Lujinxingia sediminis: one gene and its partner. Each later gene encodes a partner of the first gene's protein in a complex. Links are inferred from orthologs where the notes say so. Each region holds a gene or a part of one and is shown on either strand. Other genes may lie near its edges. The genes, in order: EA187_RS02975 and EA187_RS18390.

Region 1 (3,276 bases):
TGTCTGGGGTCAGTTCAAAAAGTACCGACTCAGCTACTACAGCGTGTACGGCGTACTGGCGCTCTTTGTGATCGCGATGGTCGCGCCGGTGGTCGCCATGAACGTGCCCTTCTACATGCACATCCCCGAGGGTGTGGGGCCGTATGCGCAGCTGCACGGCACGACGAGCTTTCCGTGGTTTGCGGCGCTCTTCGATCAGAACTTCTTCGATAGCGGCGTCGACATCTTCTTTAACTTCCTGCTCTTCTACGTCCCGGTGAGTTTCATCGCCTGGACGGTGATGATGCGCTTTAAAAAGGACCTCGCCGCCACCGAACGAAGCAAGGCTCGCCTTCGCTTCATCGGTCTGGTCTCGGCGGTGGGCATCGTGCTCTTCTCGGTCGTCTACCTGATGGCCTTCCGTCAGCCCTACGTCGACTACGCCTCCCTCAAAGAACTGGAGGGAGCGCGGCTGATCTTTCCGCTCATCGAGTACTCCTACCGCGATGTGGACCTGATGGCGGTGAGCCAGGGCCCGAGCCTGGAGCACTTCCTGGGCACCGACCGCCAGGGACGCGACGTCTTCACGCGACTGATCTACGGGACGCGTATCTCGCTTACGATCGGGGTGGTTGCGGTGAGCATTTACACCGCCATCGGCCTTGTGCTGGGAAGCCTGGCGGGCTTTTTCGGCGGTCGGGTCGACAACATCATCCTGCGCATGATCGAAATTATGATGTGCTTCCCGGTGCTCTTTCTCATCCTGACGCTGGCCGGGTTTATCGAGGAGCCCTCGATCTTCCACATCATGCTGATCATCGGCCTGACGGGCTGGACGGGCATCGCGCGCCTTGTGCGCGGGGAGTTCTTGAGGCTGCGCAACCAGGACTTTGTGCAGGCGGCCATCGCGCTGGGCTTTACCCGCGCGCGCATCATCTTCCGCCACGTTCTGCCCAACGCGGTGCAGCCGGTCTTTGTCTCGGCAACCTTCGGGGTGGCCGGAGCGATTCTCATTGAGGCCACGCTGAGCTTCCTGGGCGTGGGCCCGGCCAACGCGCCGAGCTGGGGTCAGATTCTGACCAGCGGTCGGAACACCCAGCAGATGACGCTGATTCTCAGCTCGGGCTTTGCCATCTTCGTCACCATCAGCCTGCTCAACCTCATCGGCGAGGGGCTGCGCGACGCCACCGATCCTAAACTTCGCAAGTAGAGCGACCTTATGGCCAACGATAGCAACAAGACTGACGCGTCGGACGACGTGATCCTGAAGGTCGACGGGCTCAAGACCTACTTCTTTACCGACGACGGGGTGCTGCCCTCGGTCGACGGGGTGAGCTTCGAGATCAAGCGCGGGCGCACGCTCGGGCTGGTCGGCGAGTCGGGATCAGGTAAATCGGTGACCTCGTTGAGCGTGCTGCGCCTGATCCCGCAGCCGCCCGGAAAGATCGTTGACGGTCAGATTCTCTTCGGAGGAAAGGACCTGACCAAGCTCACCGAAGCGCAAATGCGCAAGGTGCGTGGCAACGACATCTCGATGATCTTCCAGGAGCCGATGACCAGCCTTAATCCGGTCTACACGGTCGGAAACCAGATCATCGAGGCGATCCTCCTCCACCAGGACATGGAGTACGCCGAGGCGCGTGAGTACGCCATCGATATGCTGGCCAAGGTGGGTATTCCGGCCCCGGAGCAGCGCATCGACGAGTACCCCCACCAGATGAGCGGGGGCATGAAGCAGCGTGTGATGATCGCGATGGCGCTCTCCAGTAAGCCGAAGCTTCTGATTGCCGACGAGCCTACCACCGCGCTCGATGTGACGATTCAGGCGCAGATCCTGGAGCTTCTGAAGTCGCTTCAGGGCGAAGCGGGCATGTCGATTCTCTTTATCACCCACGACTTAGGTGTAGTGGCTGAGACCTGCGATGATGTGGCGGTGATGTATGCCGGGCGCATCGTGGAGTACGGCGACGTCTACACCGTCTTTGAGAAGCCGGCCCACCCCTACACCATTGGACTCTTCAACAGCCTGCCGACCATCGACACCTCCGGGGCGCGCGGGCGCGAAGATCGCCTCTATGTGATTCCCGGGATGGTGCCGCGCCCGCAGGACTTCCCCTCGGGATGTCGTTTCCGCACGCGCTGTCAGTTCGCCACCGAGAAGTGCTCCGAGCTTCCGCCGACGGTCGAGCTTGAGCCCGGCCACACCGCGGCGTGCTGGTACGCCGAGAAGGTACGCGCGGGCACCCAGCCCACCACCGACGGAAGCGTCGCGGCCGATGGCTCGGTCGCCCCCAACGACGATGCGGCGGAAGTCGCACGGTAACCTGCTTAAGGCCCCAAGGTACTCGCTATGAGCGTCGCCCCTACTCTGCTTGAAGTCCGCAACCTTAAGAAGCACTTCCCCATCAAGAAGGGCCTCTTCAACCGTCAGGTCGGCTCGGTGAAAGCCGTCGACGGCATCTCCTTTGAGGTCAACGCCAACGAGACCGTCGGGCTTGTGGGGGAGTCGGGTTGCGGCAAGACCACCGCAGGACGCACTTTGCTGCGCCTGCTCGAGCCCACCGATGGTGAGGTGCTCTACAAGGGGCAAGACATTCTGAAGATGGGGCCGGCGGAGATGCGCAGCCTTCGGCGCAACCTTCAGATCATCTTCCAGGACCCCTTCTCCAGCCTTAACCCCCGTATGACGATCGAAAGTATCATCGGCGAGGCGATCACCTTCCACAAGGTGGCCCAGGGCCCGGAGGTGCGTGAGATGGTCGAGGGGCTTCTGGAGCGCGTGGGTCTTCAGCCTTCGTACATCACGCGTTACCCCCATGAGTTCAGCGGTGGCCAGCGTCAGCGCGTGGGCATCGCCCGAGCTCTGGCGCTCAATCCCGACTTCATTGTCTGCGATGAGGCGGTCAGCGCGCTTGATGTGTCGGTTCAGGCCCAGGTTATTAACCTGCTGATGGATCTTCAGCAGGAGTATAACCTGAGCTACCTCTTTATCGCCCACGACCTCTCGGTCGTGCAGCATATCTCGGATCGCATCGCGGTGATGTATCTGGGACAGATCGCGGAGTTCGCCGAGTGTGACGAGCTCTACGACAACCCGCTGCACCCTTACACTCAGGCCCTGCTCTCGGCGATTCCGCAGCCCAACCCGCGGCGTCGGGCCCAACGCATCATCCTCAAAGGAGATGTCCCAAGCCCGATGAACCCGCCCTCGGGTTGCCGCTTTCATACCCGCTGCCCGGCGTGTTTTGCGCCCTGCAAGACGGTAGAGCCGCGCACCGTGGAGCCGACTCCGGGCCA
Region 2 (3,146 bases), on another replicon or contig:
GAAACTCGCTCATACTCGGTCTTCCTTATGCTTCGGGGGAGGGATGCGGCCGCGGAGGCCGCCGCGTGAATGAATCCTCATTCATTCTCGCAAATGACGCGAAAAGTTCAAGCCCTGCACGTCAATTCCTCCCCGGGTAGGATCGGTAGCGCTCAAGCCTGCGCCGGCACTCAAGACGATCAGGACGCGCTGGCTTCATCAAAGATAAGGCGCAGACCTTCGAGCGTCAGAAAATCGTCGACTTCGTCAATGATATCGGTCTCTTCGGCGAAGAAACTGGCCAGCCCTCCGGTGGCGATCACCGGGACGTTGTCCGCACCAAGCTCGGCCTTCATGCGCGTGACGATCTCACGCACAAGCCCGATGTAGCCGTAGAGCAGCCCGGCCTGAATCGAATGCACGGTGTTTTTGCCGATCACCGATGGTGAGCGCGCAAGCTCCACCCGCGGCAACTTGCTGGCGGCGTGGAAGAGCGCCTCACTGGAGATGGTGATCCCCGGGCAGATCGCCCCGCCCAGGTACGCCCCCTCCTCGCTGATCGCGTCGAAGGTGGTGGCGGTGCCAAAATCGACCACGATCAAGGCCTTCGAGTGGCGCCGGTAGGCCGCCACGGCGTTGACCACCCGGTCGGCCCCGACCTCGCGGGGATTGTCATAGGCGATTGGCATGTTCGCCTGAATATCAGCCCCGACCACGGTGGGGTTGCAGGCGAAGTAGTCGCGCACCATCTTCACCAGCATCCGCTCCATCGGAGGCACCACGCAGCTGATGATGGCATGATGGACCTCCGCCACAGCCAGCCCGCTGAGTTCAAAGAGCTGGCGCAAGAAGATGCCATGCTCATCGCTGGTTCGTCCGTGGTGGGTCTGCAGCCGCCAGTGCCTCACAAGTTCTTCACCGCGGTAGACGCCCAGAACGGTGTTGGTGTTGCCGACATCGATGACCAAAAGCATAGCGCGCTCCTGCCGCGTGCGGGCTGCCGCGCTGTGGCGGGTGCGCCCGGGGTTGAAATCGGCGCCAAACTTCCAGATCCCCCCGACCTTGTCCAGCCGTGCCGAAAGCGCGATTGCGGCCCCTTCGAAAACCCTTTATTTTGGCCATCCTCGGCGATCGCTCGCTGTGTCCTATAAGCAAGCGAGCCATTCGGGGCCGCCGAGCCTTCCCCAACCCGATCGGGCTTCATGATCACCTTCCTCCTTCGAAGACTCTTTACATCGATCTTCGTGATCATCGGCGTCGTAACGCTGGTCTTTCTGATCCTGCGTGCAGTGCCCGGCGATCCCGTCGAATCGATCCTCGGCGAGCAGTCGCTGGAGGTCGACAAAGAGGCGCTTCGCGAGTGCCTCAACCTCGACAAGCCACTTGGGGAACAGTACCTGCTCTTCTGGAGCGACGTGGCCTCGGGCACCCTGGGCGAACTCTGCGATGAGCGCGGGGTCACGGTGATGGACCGGCTGGTGGCCAACATCCCGGCGACCTTTGAGCTGGCACTGGCGGCGATGTTCTTTGCGCTGCTCTTCTCGCTGCCCTTAGGGATCACCGCCTCATTAAGGCCCTACTCCTGGGTGGATAACTCCTCGGCGGTGATTGCGCTTCTGGGCATCTCGATTCCCAACTTCTGGCTGGGGCCGATGCTGCTGATCGCGTTCAGCCTCACTCTGCAGATTCTTCCCAACCCGGGCAGTGAAGTCGCCGGGCTCACAGCGCTTCTGTTACCCGCGATCACACTGGGCACAGGATTAAGCGCCAAGCTGATGCGCATGACGCGCTCGGGCATGCTGGAAGTCCTCAACCTGGACTATGTTCGCACCGCCCGCGCCAAGGGGCTTCCGCGCCACCTGGTGGTGCTCAAACACGCGCTTCGCAACGCCCTACTTCCCGTCATTACCATCGTGGGACTGCAGTTCGGGGCCCTGCTCACCGGCGCCATCATCGTCGAAAAAGTCTTCGCGCGCCCCGGCGTGGGCATGCTCTTGCTCGACGCGATTGAGGCCCGCAATTACCTGATCGTACAGGGCTGCGTGCTCTTCATCTCCCTGACGTACGTGGTCGTCAACCTTGTGACCGATGTGGTCTACGGGCTGATCGACCCCCGTATCCGCTACGACTGAGCCGGCCGGCCGATGAACCTTTTGCGACTTCCACACCTGAAGCTGCCTCGCGCGGGCAGCGGCGCCAACCACTTCGGGCCTCTGGCCTACCTGGGGATGGCGATCCTTACGGTGGTCGCCCTGGTGGCGCTCTTCGCCCCCTGGCTTGCGCCTTACGATCTGGCGCATATGGATGTGACGCGCCAGCTTCAGGGGCCGTCGGCCGAGCACTGGCTGGGCACCGATGAGAACGGAGCCGACGTGCTCACGCTGCTCATCTACGGCACGCGCGTGGCTGCTGTGGTGGGTCTCTCGGTCGTGGGCATCTGCTCGACGGTCGGCGTGATTCTGGGGGCCATCTCCGGCTATTTTGGCGGCTGGATCGACGAGGCTCTGATGCGCCTGACCGAGATCCTGATGTCCTTTCCCGGCATTCTGCTGGCGATCTTGCTGATCTTCATCACCCAGGAGCCCAGCATCCCGGCGGTCATCGGGGCGCTCTCGGTCTCGGGGTGGTCGAGTTATGCGCGCCTGGTGCGCGGGCAGGTGCTGGCCGTGCGCGACCAGGATTATGTGGAGGCCGCACGCGCCTCAGGTCTTCCCACCTGGCGCATTTTGCAGCGCCACGTGGTGCCCAACACCTTCGCGCCGGTCATCATCCAGGCCACCTTCGGGGTGGCCGGAGCGATTCTGGCCGAGGCCTCCCTGAGCTTTCTGGGGCTGGGCCCCCAGGACATGCCCAGCTGGGGCGGACTGCTCGATCAGGGGGCCAGCTACTTCCTTCTGACCCCGCACCTGGCCTTTGTGCCGGGGCTTGCGATTATGTTCACGGTGCTCGCTGTAAACTTCGTCGGCGACGGTCTTCGCGACGTGCTCGATCCGCGCAAACTCGCGAACCACTGAGACTCAAAACCACCTGATTCACCACTAAATTGGAGCACTTATGAGCGACGAAGCGCAGCTGCGCGCCGACGCCGGCCAGATGTTGATCGTGGGCTTCGATGGTCCCCACACACAAGCCCCCCAACCGGTAGCGCAGGCGCTACGCGATGGCGA

The links.
Region 2: the proteins of EA187_RS02975 (region 1) and EA187_RS18390 are in contact, whole or in part, in a cryo-EM structure (PDB 8Z1Y), measured with the Escherichia coli proteins. The link is inferred for Lujinxingia sediminis from one-to-one orthologs.

The regions. Positions count from the first base shown.
Region 1 is NZ_SADD01000001.1:718,618-721,893, reverse strand. The notes cover bases 293-3,250. They hold EA187_RS02975 (ABC transporter ATP-binding protein), read left to right. Parts: upstream 293-1,198; coding sequence 1,199-2,302; downstream 2,303-3,250. Other genes in these bases: EA187_RS02970 (ABC transporter ATP-binding protein), read left to right, coding at 2,330-3,250; EA187_RS20565 (ABC transporter permease), read left to right, coding at 293-1,189. Outside these bases: more of EA187_RS20565, read left to right, coding at 1-292; more of EA187_RS02970, read left to right, coding at 3,251-3,276. UniProt on the Escherichia coli protein: Part of the ABC transporter DppABCDF involved in dipeptide transport. Responsible for energy coupling to the transport system.
Region 2 is NZ_SADD01000016.1:13,870-17,015, forward strand. The notes cover bases 319-3,146. They hold EA187_RS18390 (ABC transporter permease), read left to right. Parts: upstream 319-1,181; coding sequence 1,182-2,111; downstream 2,112-3,146. Other genes in these bases: EA187_RS18385 (type III pantothenate kinase), read right to left, coding at 319-953; EA187_RS18395 (ABC transporter permease), read left to right, coding at 2,124-2,993; nagZ (beta-N-acetylhexosaminidase), read left to right, coding at 3,034-3,146. Outside these bases: EA187_RS18380 (acyl-CoA dehydrogenase), read right to left, coding at 1-13; more of EA187_RS18385, read right to left, coding at 180-318. UniProt on the Escherichia coli protein: Part of the ABC transporter DppABCDF involved in dipeptide transport. Responsible for the translocation of the substrate across the membrane.